2 regions of the Streptomyces sp. NBC_00234 genome follow, and region 1 is predicted to be linked to the other one. Evidence: riboswitches for the same ligand, from Rfam matches in the RefSeq annotation. Region 1 holds a riboswitch; the other holds the start of a gene.
What was found. A riboswitch is a leader RNA that binds a small molecule or an ion and turns the genes downstream of it on or off. The one in region 1 is predicted to bind glycine.
Positions count from the first base shown of each region.

Region 2: linked by a shared signal. The riboswitch ahead of gcvT (glycine cleavage system aminomethyltransferase GcvT) and the one ahead of gcvP (aminomethyl-transferring glycine dehydrogenase) in region 1 are both predicted to bind glycine.

Region 1 is NZ_CP108101.1:1,224,366-1,231,452, reverse strand. It holds gene OG230_RS05210 (FHA domain-containing protein) at 1-920, shown strand, start outside; gene ftsR (transcriptional regulator FtsR) at 962-1,702, shown strand; gene OG230_RS05200 (bifunctional nuclease family protein) at 1,756-2,229, shown strand; gene OG230_RS05195 (MerR family transcriptional regulator) at 2,398-3,018, shown strand; gene OG230_RS05190 (DNA polymerase IV) at 3,094-4,551, shown strand; gene OG230_RS05185 (PRC-barrel domain-containing protein) at 4,473-4,844, opposite strand; glycine riboswitch at 4,978-5,074, shown strand; gene gcvP (aminomethyl-transferring glycine dehydrogenase) at 5,266-7,087, shown strand, end outside.
Region 2 is NZ_CP108101.1:5,681,826-5,688,912, forward strand. It holds gene OG230_RS25105 (L-serine ammonia-lyase) at 1-916, opposite strand, end outside; gene glyA (serine hydroxymethyltransferase) at 1,071-2,330, opposite strand; gene gcvH (glycine cleavage system protein GcvH) at 2,349-2,726, opposite strand; gene gcvT (glycine cleavage system aminomethyltransferase GcvT) at 2,827-3,954, opposite strand; glycine riboswitch at 4,112-4,209, opposite strand; gene OG230_RS25125 (AAA family ATPase) at 4,366-5,040, shown strand; gene OG230_RS25130 (enhanced serine sensitivity protein SseB) at 5,115-5,885, shown strand; gene OG230_RS25135 (enhanced serine sensitivity protein SseB C-terminal domain-containing protein) at 6,001-6,804, shown strand.

The sequences.
Region 1 (7,087 bases):
GCGCGTGGTGGAAACTGTCGAGTGGATACGGACGTTGTGAAGATGTCCGGGTCGGCAGGTGTGGTCATTCAGGGTTCGTCCTGCCCCACGGGCGGGTCTATGTCGGTCAAGGGGAAACGCCCGTGAAGTTGTTTGCGAAGTTGTTCGGAAAGAGCGCACGCGAGGACAGCAGCAGCGCTGCCCGCCACCGCGCTCCGCGGCATGGCCAGGGTGAGGAGCAGGGCGTGGACCGCCCGCTCTTCCGTGACGAAGTGTCCGGTTCTGCCGGTGACATTTCGGGCACTCCCGGCGCGTCGTCTGTTGACCCTGCCGGTGCCGGACGCATAGGTTTCGGGGAACCATCAACCTCAAGTACGGGTGGAGGGTTTACCCACGCCCCGGAGGGCTCGTCCATGCCGGTTTGCACGAGGTGCGGGCATCGCAACGCCGAGGCCAGCCGATTCTGTTCCAACTGCGGTGCGCCGCTCAGGGGCGGAGTGCCGGAGCGGGCGTCGGAGACCACGTCGACCATTTCGATCTCCGGTCTCGAGGCGTACGAGGCGGAGGCGACGGGGCAGACCATGCTCCCCTCGCTCTCGCCGGAGGCCCAGGCCGCCGTCGACGCCCTCCCGGCGGGGTCCGCGCTGCTGGTGGTGCGCCGTGGCCCCAACTCGGGCAGTCGCTTCCTGCTGGACGGCGACCTGACCACCGCGGGCCGTCACCCGCAGAGCGACATCTTCCTCGACGACGTCACCGTGTCGAGGCGGCATGTGGAATTCCGCAGGAACCCCGACGGCAGTTTCACGGTCGGGGATGTCGGCAGCCTCAACGGTACGTACGTCAACCGTGAGCGCATCGATTCCGTTCCGCTGACCAACGGCGACGAAGTCCAGATCGGGAAGTACCGGCTGGTCTTCTACGCGAGCCAGCGGGGCGTGTGACCTCTCCCGGACTCCGTCCGGGGGGACCCCCAGGAAGGTCCATGCTGCGAACATCCACGGGCGGTGCCGGTCACGGCACCGCCTCCGCGGACGAGCGGGCGATGAGCATCGGTACGGTGCTCCTCCGCCTGCGCGACGAGTTTCCCGAAGTCACCATCTCCAAGATCCGGTTCCTCGAGGCCGAAGGGCTGATCGAGCCGCAGCGCACGCCTTCCGGATACCGGAAGTTCAGCTCCGCGGACGTCGAGCGGCTGGCGCAGGTCCTGCGGATGCAGCGGGACCACTACCTGCCGCTCAAGGTCATCCGCGGCCATCTGGACGCCCTGGCCAGGGGTGAGAACGTCGCCCTCCCGGCCGCGGGCGGGCAGCGGGATCCCGACGGCTCCTGGGATGCCGACCCGGGCAGGGCCACAGCGGCCAGGATCGGGCGTTCCGAGCTTCTCGCCGCCGCCGAGGTCACCGAGGACCAGCTCGACGAGTGGGAGTCCTACGGGCTGATCTCGGCGACTCCGGAAGGCGCGTACGACGCCGAGATGGTCACGGTGGCAAAACTTGTGGCGGATCTGGGGCGATTCGGTCTGGAACCGCGGCATCTGAGGGCCATGCGAGCCGCCGCCGATCGAGAGGCCGGACTCGTCGAGCAGGTGGTCGCACCCCTGCGCCGGCACAGGAATCCGCAGACCAGAGCCCATGCCGAGGCCACCGCGAAAGAGCTGGCGGAGCTCTCCGTACGGCTCCACTCGGCGCTCGTGCAGACCGCTCTCGGCATCCGACTCCACTGAGCTCGGCCGAGCCCGACTACCCAAACATGGCGAGCACGTCCTAGGGTTGCTGTGTGAACGAGCTCGACGTTGTGGGTGTCCGGGTGGAAATGCCCTCCAATCAACCGATCGTGCTCCTGCGTGAAGTGGGAGGCGACCGGTACCTCCCCATTTGGATCGGTCCCGGCGAGGCGACAGCGATCGCCTTCGCCCAGCAGGGCATGGCTCCGGCCAGGCCGCTGACCCATGATCTCTTCAAGGATGTGCTCGAGGCCGTAGGCCAGGAGCTCACCGAGGTCCGTATCACGGACCTCCGCGAAGGGGTCTTCTACGCGGAGCTGGTCTTCGCGAGCGGGGTCGAGGTGAGCGCGCGGCCGTCCGACGCCATAGCGCTCGCCCTGCGCACCGGTACGCCGATCTACGGCAGTGACGGGGTGCTGGACGATGCGGGGATCGCGATCCCCGACGAGCAGGAGGACGAGGTGGAGAAGTTCCGCGAGTTCCTCGACCAGATCTCGCCGGAGGATTTCGATACCAACAGTCAGTGACCGTCCAGCAGGGGTGCTGTCAGCGCATCCGACAAGCCGTTCCCGGTAGCGAGTCACGGGAAACCACCCTCAGGGTGATTATCACTCGGCGTGCCGAGTGTGGCGATCGTTGACGCACCCCGAGTGACTGCCTACCTTCGAGAGGGCAGGTCAAGGACGGAGGTCGGCGTGAGAAGCAGCGGCGACGGTACGGTGGCGGGCGGGCCGTATCCGCAGCAGGGCAGTGCAGCCGACCACACCATCAGGCAGCCGGTTCAGCCGGTGGTGGCGGCGGACGGCGTGGCGGCGGTGGGCGACAGCGACATCGGCTACCGGGGCCCGACCGCGTGTGCGGCGGCGGGTATCACCTATCGGCAGCTGGACTACTGGGCGCGCACGGGGCTGGTCGAGCCGAGTGTGCGCCCGGCGTACGGATCGGGGACCCAGCGTCTCTACAGTTTCCGGGACGTGGTCCTCCTCAAGATCGTGAAGCGATTCCTGGACACGGGCGTCGCTCTGCAGAACATCCGCACCACGGTGCAGCACCTCAGGGCCCGTGGATTCCAGGACCTCGAACGCATGACGCTGATGAGCGACGGCGCGACGGTCTACGAGTGCTCCTCGCCCGACGAGGTCGTGAAGCTGCTGCAGGGGGGTCAGGGCGTCTTCGGCATCGCCGTCGGCGTCGTCTGGCGGGACGTGGACGTGGCCCTGTCCCAACTGCACGGCGAGCGCGTCGACACGGGCGAGACGCTGATCGGCAACAACCCCGCCGACGAACTGGCCAGGCGGCGCAACCGCGCCGGCTGAGTGGTGCGAACTGCCCGGGCCTCCGGAGGCGCCGGGCAGGCCGATTGTCAGTGCCATAGGGCAGCATCGGTTGATGTGAGAGCCGCGCCCACCATCCTGCATCTGGACATGGATGCCTTCTACGCCTCCGCGGAGCAGGCGGCGAAGCCGAGTCTGCGCGGCAAGCCCGTGGTGGTGGGCGGTCTCGGGCCACGCGGGGTCGTGGCCACCGCGTCGTACGAGGCACGGCGCTTCGGGGTGCACTCGGCGATGCCGATGGCCCAGGCCCGCAGGCTCGCCCCCAACGCCGCCTACCTGGTGCCGCGCTTCACCCTGTACAGAATGGTGAGCGACCAGGTGATGGGGCTCCTGGGGCGCCTGTCACCCCTCGTGGAGCCGCTCAGTCTGGACGAGGCGTTCGTCGACCTGGAGGCCGGTGGGGTCGCCGACGACTCGGCCTCGGCCCGCGAGATCGGCGAGCAGCTGCGTACCGCGATCAGGGCCGTCACCGGCCTCACCGGTTCCGTCGGTCTGGCCGGGTCCAAGATGCTGGCCAAGATCGCCTCGGAGGAGGCCAAGCCGGACGGCCTGTTCCTCATCGAGCCGGGTACCGAACGGGAGCTGCTCGCACCCATGTCCGTGCGCATCCTGCCGGGTGTCGGGCCGGCCACCGGAGACCATCTGCGACGGGCCGGGATGACCACCGTCCGCGACCTGGCCGATGCCGGCGAGGCGGAGCTCGTACGGCTGCTGGGAAAGGCGCACGGGGCCTCGCTGCACCTCATGGCGCTCGGGTACGACGACCGGCCCGTGGTGGCGGAGCGCGATGCCAAGTCCGTGTCGGTCGAGGACACCTTCGATGTGGACCTGCACGACCGGGTGCGCGTCAGGACCGAGGTGGAACGGCTCGCCGACCGGTGTGTGCGGCGGCTGAGGGCCGCGGAGCGGTCGGGGCGGACCGTCGTGCTCAAGGTGCGGCGCTACGACTTCTCGACGCTCACCCGCTCCGAGACCCTGCGGGGCCCCACGGATGACCCCACGGTCGTCAGGGAGGCCGCCGCGCGGCTGCTGGAGGCCGTCGACACCACCGGCGGCGTACGGCTGCTCGGAGTGGGCGTCACGGGGCTGGCGGACTTCACCCAGGAGGATCTGTTCGCGCAGGCCGCGGACGTGCTCAGCGCCGCCTCGGGGTCCGAGGCGGCGACCGGGACCGGAGCCGACGAGGAACCGGCGGAGGATCCCGGCGATGTCGCCGAGGAGACCCCCGAGCAGCTCGCCGCGCGGCGCTGGCCGGCGGGACACGACGTGCAGCACGGGACGTACGGCCACGGGTGGGTCCAGGGGAGCGGCGTGGGCCGGGTTACCGTGCGGTTCGAGGAGCCGGGCGACGCCCCGGGCCGGGTGCGCACGTTCCGGATCGACGACCCGGAGCTGCAGCCGGCCGAGCCGCTGCCGCTGGTGAGGGACCCGGTGGACTACTCCTCCTGGCCGGCCAGCCTGCCGAAGTCCCGGTCCGGGCCGGTTTCCTCGGGCGGCGGCGAGTCCAGGCCGTAGTGGCGGTAGAGCTGGAGCTCCTGTTCCGGTGAGAGATGCCTGCCGACGCCGAAGTCCGGCGCGTCCTTGATCAACGCGCGGTCGAAGGGGATGCGCAGCGCGTCGTCGACGAACTCGCTCGGTTCCAGCGGGACGAAGGCGTCCCTGCTGAACAGCCCGGTACGAACGGCCGCCCACTCGGGAACCCCGGTCGCGTCGTCGAGATAGACCTCATCCACCGTTCCGATCTTGGCGCCCTTGCGGTCGAATGCCTTGCGGCCGATCAGGCTGCGCGGATCGATATCGGTCTGCACGGTGCCTCCCACTGGTCGCAACAACTGAGGGTGGTTCCCCTATTACTCCACAAGCACTACGAAAGTGCAGATCGGGGGCGGCGGCCACTCGAGACGGCCGGGGTGTGCCCGCTGGTACGCTGGCAGTGGCTGCTGACCCCGTGCGGGAGAGTCCTCCGGTGAGAACCCGGAGGCGCCGAAGGAGCAAATCCTCCCCGGAATCTCTCAGGCCCCCGTACCGCACGGTTGAGGTCACTCTGGAAAGCAGGACGGGACTCGCACGGGCACATGCCGGCGCGGGACCCTTCCTCACCGACGGTGAAAGCCGGTACCCCTGGGATACCGGTGAAGCTCTCAGGTTGAGATGACAGAGGGGGAGGCCGTTCGGGCACCCACGCCGTGGTGCCCCTCGCAGGTCGTGACAGACCAGGAGGCCTCCATCATGACCCCCCGTCGCACTCCGCTCTCCCAGCTGGAGCAGGGCATTCCCTTCGAGCAGCGCCACATCGGGCCCGATGGCGAGGCCCAGGCGAAGATGCTCGCCCAGGTCGGCTACGGCTCCCTCGACGAGCTCACCGCCGCCGCGGTGCCCGACGTGATCAGGAGTGCGGAGGCGCTGAACCTCCCCGCCGCCCGCACCGAGGCCGAGGTGCTGGCCGAGCTGCGCTCCCTCGCCGACCGCAACCAGGTGCTGGCCCCGATGATCGGGCTCGGCTACTACGGCACCTTCACCCCGCCGGTGATCCTCCGCAACGTCATGGAGAACCCGGCCTGGTACACGGCGTACACCCCGTACCAGCCGGAGATCTCCCAGGGCCGCCTCGAGGCGCTCCTCAACTTCCAGACCATGGTCGCCGAGCTGACCGGGCTGCCGACCTCGGGCGCCTCCCTGCTCGACGAGGGCACCGCCGCCGCCGAGGCCATGGCGCTGGCGCGGCGCGTCGGCAAGGTGAAGAACGGCGTCTTCCTGGTCGACGCGGACACCCTGCCGCAGACGATCGCGGTGATAGAGACCCGTGCGGAGCCGACCGGAGTCGAGGTCCTCGTGGCCGACCTCTCCGAGGGCATTCCCGCGGAAGCCGCCGAGCGCGGTGTCTTCGGTGTGCTGCTCCAGTACCCGGGTGCCTCCGGAGCCGTCCGGGACATCAAGCCCGTCATCGAGCAGGCCCACGAGCTCGGCGCGATCGTGACCGTCGCCGCCGACCTGCTGGCCCTGACCCTGCTCACCTCGCCCGGCGAGCTGGGCGCGGACATCGCGGTCGGCACCACGCAGCGCTTCGGCGTGCCGATGGGCTTCGGCGGACCGCACGCCGGCTTCATGGCCGTACGCGAGAAGTTCGCCCGCTCCCTGCCCGGCCGTCTGGTCGGTGTCTCCGTGGACGCCGACGGCAACAAGGCGTACCGCCTGGCCCTCCAGACCCGCGAGCAGCACATCCGCCGGGAGAAGGCCACCAGCAACATCTGTACCGCTCAGGTGCTGCTCGCCGTGATGGCCGGCATGTACGCCGTCTACCACGGCCCCGACGGGCTGCGGACGATCGCCCGGCGCACGCACCGCTACGCCACGATCCTCGCCGAGGGCCTGCGGTCCGCCGGTGTCGACGTGGTGCACGGTTCCTACTTCGACACGATCACCGTGCGGGTTCCCGGCAAGGCCGCGGAGATCGTCTCGGAGGCCCGTGAGCGCGGTGTGAACCTGCGGCTCGTCGACGGCGACCTGGTCTCCCTCGCCTGCGACGAGACCACGACCCGTACGCAGGTCGCCGCTGTCTGGGCCGCCTTCGGCACCGACGGCGACGTCGAGGCGCTGGACGAGGTCGCCGCCGACACGCTGCCCGAGGGGCTGCTGCGCACCGACTCGATCCTTTCCCACCCCGTGTTCCACCAGCACCGTTCCGAGACGGCGATGCTGCGCTACCTGCGCAAGCTGGCCGACCGCGACTACGCGCTGGACCGCGGCATGATCCCGCTCGGCTCCTGCACGATGAAGCTGAACGCGACCACGGAGATGGAGTCGATCACCTGGCCCGAGTTCGGCGCGCTGCACCCCTTCGCGCCGGCCGAGCAGGCCCAGGGCTTCCTGACCCTGATCCGCGAGCTGGAGGAGCGCCTGGCCGAGGTCACGGGCTACGACGCCGTCTCCATCCAGCCGAACGCCGGCTCGCAGGGTGAGTTCGCCGGCCTGCTGGCCGTCCGCGCGTACCACCGCGCCAACGGCGACGAGGGGCGCACGGTCTGCCTGATCCCCTCCTCGGCGCACGGCA
Region 2 (7,087 bases), 4.5 Mb from region 1:
CGAAGTTCATGTAGTAGTGCAGGACGGCGGGGATGATGCCGGCCGCGCCGTTGGTCGGAGCGGTGACGACACGGCCGCCCGCGGCGTTCTCCTCGTTGACCGCCATGGCGTAGAGGGTGATCCACTCCATCGCGTGGGCCTGCGGGTCGCCCTCGGCCCGCAGCTGGCGGGCCGAGTTCGCGGCGCGGCGGCGGACCTTCAGGCCGCCGGGCAGGATGCCCTCGGTGGCCATGCCGCGGGCCACGCACGCCTGCATGACGCGCCAGATGTCCAGGAGGCCGGAGCGGATCTCGGCCTCGGTGCGCCACGCCTTCTCGTTCTCCAGCATCAGGGAGGAGATCGAGAGGCCGGTCTCCCGGGCCAGGCGGAGCAGCTCGTCACCGGTGCGGAAGGGGTGCTTGAGCACGGTGTCGTCCGGGACGATCGGGTTCTCTCCAGCCACCGCGTCCTCGTCGACGACGAAGCCGCCGCCGACCGAGTAGTACGTCTTCTCCAGGAGCGTGGCGCCCTCGGAGTCGTACGCGAAGATCGTCATCCCGTTGGCGTGGTACGGCAGTGCCTTGCGGCGGTGCAGGACCAGCTGCTCGTCGGTGTCGAAGGGGATCTCGTGCATGCCGAGGAGGTTGATGCGCCCGGAGGAGCGGATCTCCTCGACGCGCGCGTCGGCGCCCTCGACGTCGACCGTGCGGGGCGACTCGCCCTCCAGACCGAGCAGGACGGCCTTGGGGGTGCCGTGGCCGTGGCCGGTGGCGCCCAGCGAACCGTACAGCTCGGCCCGTATCGAAGCGGTGTGGGCCAGCAGGCCCTCGTTCTTCAGGCGGCGGGCGAACATACGGGCCGCACGCATCGGGCCGACGGTGTGGGAGCTGGACGGGCCGATGCCGACCGAGAAGAGGTCGAAGACCGAGATGGCCACGGGAGAACTCCTAAAGGGGTTGGTAGACGCCGTTGTCTGCCGGGTGGTGCGGGACGGGCCGGCGGGCCCGCAGAGCGCGGGGCAGCGGAGGGGGCACCCCGCTCACTGTTCAGTGTGCGCGGTGCCCCCACCGGTTGTGCAAACTGCGGATGACCTACTTGAGGCCGGGGTACAGCGGGAACTTCTCGGCCAGCGCGCTGACGCGGGCCTTGAGGTCGTCGGCGTCGTAGGACGGCTTGAGGGCCGACGCGATGATCTCCGCGACCTCGGTGAAGTCCTCGGTCTGGAAACCGCGCGTGGCCAGGGCCGGCGTACCGATCCGCAGACCCGAGGTGACCATCGGCGGACGCGGGTCGTTCGGGATGGCGTTCCGGTTGACCGTGATGCCCAGCTCGTGGAGCCGGTCCTCGGCCTGCTGGCCGTCCAGCTCGGAGTTGCGCAGGTCCACGAGGACCAGGTGCACGTCCGTACCGCCGGAGAGGACGGAGACACCGACCTCGGTGACGTCCGGCTGCACCAGGCGCTCGGCCAGGATGCGCGCGCCGTCCAGGGTGCGCTGCTGGCGCTCCTTGAACTCCTCGCCCGCCGCGACCTTGAACGAGACCGCCTTGGCCGCGATCACGTGCTCCAGCGGGCCACCCTGCTGACCGGGGAAGACCGCCGAGTTGATCTTCTTGGCGAGCTCCTGCGTCGACAGGATCACGCCACCGCGCGGACCACCGAGGGTCTTGTGCGTGGTGGTCGTGACGACGTGGGCGTGCGGCACCGGGTTGGGGTGCAGACCCGCGGCCACGAGACCGGCGAAGTGCGCCATGTCGACCATCAGGTACGCGCCGACCTCGTCCGCGATGCGGCGGAAGGCGGCGAAGTCGAGCTGACGCGGGTAGGCGGACCAGCCCGCGACGATCAGCTTCGGCTTCGTCTCCTTGGCCAGGCGCTCGACCTCGGCCATGTCCACGATGCCGGTCTCGTCGACGTGGTACGGGACCACGTTGTAGAGCTTGCCGGAGAAGTTGATCTTCATGCCGTGGGTCAGGTGACCGCCGTGGGCCAGGCTCAGGCCCATGATCGTGTCGCCCGGCTTCAGCAGCGCGAACATCGCGGCGGCGTTGGCCTGTGCACCCGAGTGCGGCTGGACGTTCGCGGCCTCGGCGCCGAAGAGCGCCTTGATGCGGTCGATCGCGATCTGCTCGACGACGTCGACGTGCTCGCAGCCACCGTAGTAACGGCGGCCCGGGTAGCCCTCGGCGTACTTGTTGGTGAGGACGGAGCCCTGCGCCTCCATGACCGCGACCGGAGCGAAGTTCTCCGAGGCGATCATTTCGAGGGTGGACTGCTGACGGTGGAGCTCGGCGTCGACGGCGGCGGCGACGTCCGGGTCCAGCTCGTGGAGGGAGGAGTTGAGAAGCGACATCAGGGGATCCCTTGGGTCTCAGTTGCCGGAGAACTCGGTGTACTCGGCGGCGGAGAGCAGGTCCTCCGGCTCGTCCGCGACGCGTACCTTGAACAGCCAGCCGCCCTCGAAGGGAGCGGAGTTCACCAGCGACGGGTCGTCCACGACGTCCTGGTTCGCCGCGGTGACCTCACCGGTGACCGGCGAGTACAGGTCGCTGACGGACTTGGTCGACTCCAGCTCGCCGCAGGTCTCGCCCGCGGTCACCGTGTCACCGACCTCGGGGAGCTGGGCGTAGACGACATCGCCGAGCGCGTTGGCGGCGAACTCGGTGATACCGATCGTGGCCACACCGTCCTCGACGGCCGACAGCCACTCGTGCTCCTTGCTGTACCGCAGCTGCTGGGGGTTGCTCATGACCTGAATTCTCCTGTACGCGGGGGAGTGCTGATGAACGGTGGTCTTACGGTGTGAGACGCGACTGCGTCACGTCGGGGACGCCGGGATGTCCCGGATGTCACTTCTGGCGCTTGTAGAACGGCAGGGCCACGACCTCGTACGGCTCGTGGGTGCCGCGGATGTCGACACCGACGCCCGTCGTGCCGGGCGCGGCGTGCGCCGCGTCCACGTACGCCATCGCGATCGGCTTGCCCAGCGTGGGCGACGGGGCACCGGAGGTGACCTCGCCGACGACCTTGCCGTCGGCGACGACCTCGAAGCCGGCGCGGGGGACCCGGCGGCCCTCGGCGACCAGGCCGACGAGCTTGCGCGGCGGAGCGATCTCGGCGCGCTCGGCGGCGGCCTGCAGCGCCTCGCGCCCGACGAAGTCGCCCTCCTTCTCGAACTTCACCACCCGGCCGAGACCGGCGTCGAACGGGGTCAGCGCGGTGGTCAGCTCGTGCCCGTACAGCGGCATGCCCGCCTCCAGGCGCAGCGTGTCGCGGCAGGAGAGCCCGCACGGGATCAGGCCGACGGGGGCGCCGGCCTCGGTGAGGGCCTTCCACAGCTGCTCGGCGTGCTCGGGGGCGACGAAGAGCTCGAAGCCGTCCTCGCCGGTATAGCCGGTACGGGCGATCAGCGCGGGGACGCCGGCGACGGTGCCGGGCAGGCCGGCGTAGTACTTGAGTCCGTCGAGGTCGGCGTCCGTGACGGACTTGAGGATGCCGGGGGACTCCGGGCCCTGGACGGCGATCAGCGCGTACGCGTCGCGGTCGTCCCGCACGACGGCGTCGAAGCCGGCGGCGCGCTCGGTGATCGCGTCGAGGACGATCTGCGCGTTGCCCGCGTTCGCGACGACCATGTACTCGGTCTCGCCCAGGCGGTAGACGATCAGGTCGTCCAGGATGCCGCCGTCCTCGCGGCAGATCATGGTGTAGCGGGCGCGGCCGAGGCCGACCGTGCCGATGTTGCCGACGAGCGCGTGGTTCAGGAGGTCGACGGCCTGCGGGCCCGTGACCGTGATCTCGCCCATGTGCGACAGGTCGAAGAGACCGGCCTTCGTACGTACGGCGTTGTGCTCGTCGCGCTCACTGGCGTAGCGCAGCGGCATGTCCCAGCCCGCGAAGTCGGTCATGGTCGCGCCCAGCGAACGGTGCAGGGCGTCCAGCGCGGTATGGCGGGGGGCATTGCTCGGGGCAGTGCTCATGGATATGGCTCCAGGGCATGACGACAGAGGACGATCCCTCCCCATCTGTCATCGGAACCTGAGAGGTTCGCCGAGAGGCCCTGAAGGGGGTCAGTCCCCACAGAGGTCGGCTTGCACCTTGGGTGGAGCCGCGGAACGGCTCGCTTTTCAGATCTGCCTCATCCACGCGGTACGGGGCCTGAGAGATTCAAGGGAGGAACTTGCTCCTTCGGCGCCCGGCACACACAGTGTCCGGAACTCTCCCGCGCGGATTCAAACGGCCGGTATGCAGTTGGCGGGGTCATCATCGCACGGCATGCGGGAGAGTGGGGCGTCCGGTCCCTACGGATACGGGCCGGTGAGCCGCTTGTGCCGCATTACCTTTTCTTTACACTTCTTGGGCAGATGTGGGTCACCGGACAGGGGGAGGCGATGACGTTGCAGCGTTACGCGACGACCGCAGGGGTCGCGCACGGCGCGGTGCCGCCGCAGCAGGCGGTGCCCGTCCGCGAGACGCTGGGCACGCACGCACCCGTCGTGCGCGATCTGCGCAGCCGGGACGGGCGCAGCCCGCGCAGCCTGGACTTCGCCGCGGGTGATGTGGTGGTCGTCTCCGGGCTGCCCGGCAGCGGCAAGTCGACGCTGATCCGCCGCGCGGTGTCGGACCGGGCCATCGACTCCCAGGACACCAGGGACCGCTGGGCCCGCGCCCTGCCCGGTTTACTGCCGTACGCCCTCTACCGGCCCCTCGTCCGGCTCGCGCACTACACCGGGCTCTGGCAGACCCTGCGCTCCGGCGAGTCCGTCGTGGTCCACGACTGCGGTACGCAGACCTGGGTGCGGCGCTGGCTGGCCCGGCACGCCAGACGGCGGGGCCGCATCCTGCACCTCGTCCTGCTCGACGTCACCCCCGAGGTGGCCAGGGAGGGCCAGCTCGAGCGCGGACGCGGAGTCTCCGGGTACGCCTTCGCCCGCCACCGGCGCTCCGTCGGCCGGCTGATGCGCGACACGGAGACCGGCCTGCTGCCCGTGGGATGCGCCTCGGCCGTCCTGCTGGACCGTGAGGCGGTCGACGCGCTCGACCGGATCTCCTTCGCGCGCCCGTAGGGCCCCGGCCCGGAGCCCCTCGGCTCGTCTACCATCGCTGCCGCAGTGCATGACGAGAAGGGAACAGGGGACCAGTGGACAATCCGGCGCCTTTCGAGACGCAGCCGCACCACGGCTGGCCGGCCAACGAGCTCGAAGAAGTACTGGTGGCCTCCCTCGACGTGCCGGATGCGGGCGGCCGGCTGATCGAGGTTCTCGGCCGCAGTCAGGTCTGGGTGCCGCTGCCCAACGGCGGCAGCACCGCCAGCGCGGACCTCGATCTGCCGATGATGGACATCGGCGGCGCCGCGTACGTCCCCGTGTACAGCTCCGAGGCCCAGTTCCTGCTGTGCGTCGGCACCCACCTCTCCTTCGCCGTCGCGCCCGCGCGCGAGTTCGCCCGCGGGCTGCCCCCGCAGGTCGGCATCGCGGTGAATCCCGGCGGAGCCGTCGGTCTCCCGCTGCCGCCTCCGGCCGTGGCCGAACTGTGCCGGGCCGGCCGTACGCCCCTGGACGGCCCCGCCAGCGGTGGCCGGGTCACGCTGTACGAGCCGGACTGGCAGGTGGACCCCGTCGACTTCCTCGCCGAGGTGTCCGGCGAGTTCGAGCGGAGCGGTGTCGTGAGCACCGCCCGCCGGGCGCTGGCCACCATCGAGGGCGGCGATCCCGTCCTCTTCGTCGGTGTCGAGTTCGCCACCTGGGACGGCGCCGGGCAGAGCGCCCCGATGGACGCGCTGGGCCGCGCGCTCGGCCGGGTCCAGCCGCCCTGGCCGGTCAATCTCGTCCTGCTCGACGTGGCCCAGGACCCGGTCGGGGAGTGGATGCGGGAGAAGGTACGGCCCTTCTACCGACGCGACGGACACTGACCACCGTCAAGTCGGTGTCAAAAGCGAGGCATAAGCTGGTTTGATGGCGGGGTCGCACCCGTGTGCCCGGAAGTGGCGAGGCGACACAGCGGATCGATGAGGGGCGGGACCCAGAGTGAGCGCGTCAGGCACCGCGGCGGCCGGGCAGATCGAGCACGTGCTGGGCCAGGTGACGCCCGGGCGCTACGACGCGTACGAAGCGCTGCTCCAGGCCCTCACCGACGGCCCGGTCTGGATGCTCCTCTGGCACGGCACAGCGGGTTCGCCGGATGCCCAGTACGGGAACATGGAGGTCGACGGGCTGGGCTACGCCCCCTGTGTGACCTCCGCCCAGGAGCTCTCGGCCAGCGGCTGGAACCGGGCCCACGAGCTCGTCACCGGACGTGACATCGCCCGCGCGCTCTTCCCCGACCGCTGGGGGATCTGGCTCAATCCGCACGCCCCGGGCGGCGGCGTCGGCATCCCGTGGCTCGACCTGCGGCGGATCGCGACCGGCCTCGACCGGATGCCGGCCGGACCGCTGAGGCTCTCCGAGCCCGCGATCGAGATCCCGCAGTTCTACGCCCAGCTCACGCAGAACGCCCACCGCACCCCGGCCGTCCGCTCGCTGCGCCGCGCCTGGGTGCAGCCCGCGCTCGGCGTCCCGTACCTCGCGATCGGCCTCGACCTCTACGACACCGGCCGGCCGTCCGTCGACGCCGTGCGCGCCATGATGCAGCAGTCGGTCGGCGCGATCCCCGACGGTCTGCCCGTCTCCACCGTCTCGATGTCCGACGAGTACGACCCCGTCGCCATGTGGCTGCGTGCCAACTCCAGGCCGTTCTACGACCGCGAGGCCCACGCCCCGGCCGGTCCGCCGCCCGGCACGCCCGGTTACGGCTACCCCCCGGCCACCGGTCCGGCCCCGCGTGCCTTCTAGCGAGTGGTACGGACCGGGTCTCCCGGTCCGTACGACCGTTTCGCCCCCCAATCTGCGGGCGAGCTTCATTTCACCCGCTCTGTAGGGTGCTGCCACCCAAAGCGGCCTTGGCGGTACTGCGTGCCCTATTCCGCGTCAACCTCCCTGCGTCCGGGGGGCGTTCACACGCGTCCGGATAACGGATCAGCCCTGATGCATCACGGTTAGGCATCCATTCACCGCCAAGTCTGGCAACCTGTCGCGGCCCCGATGAAGACTCCCGCAACAAGGGATGTTCCGTCCC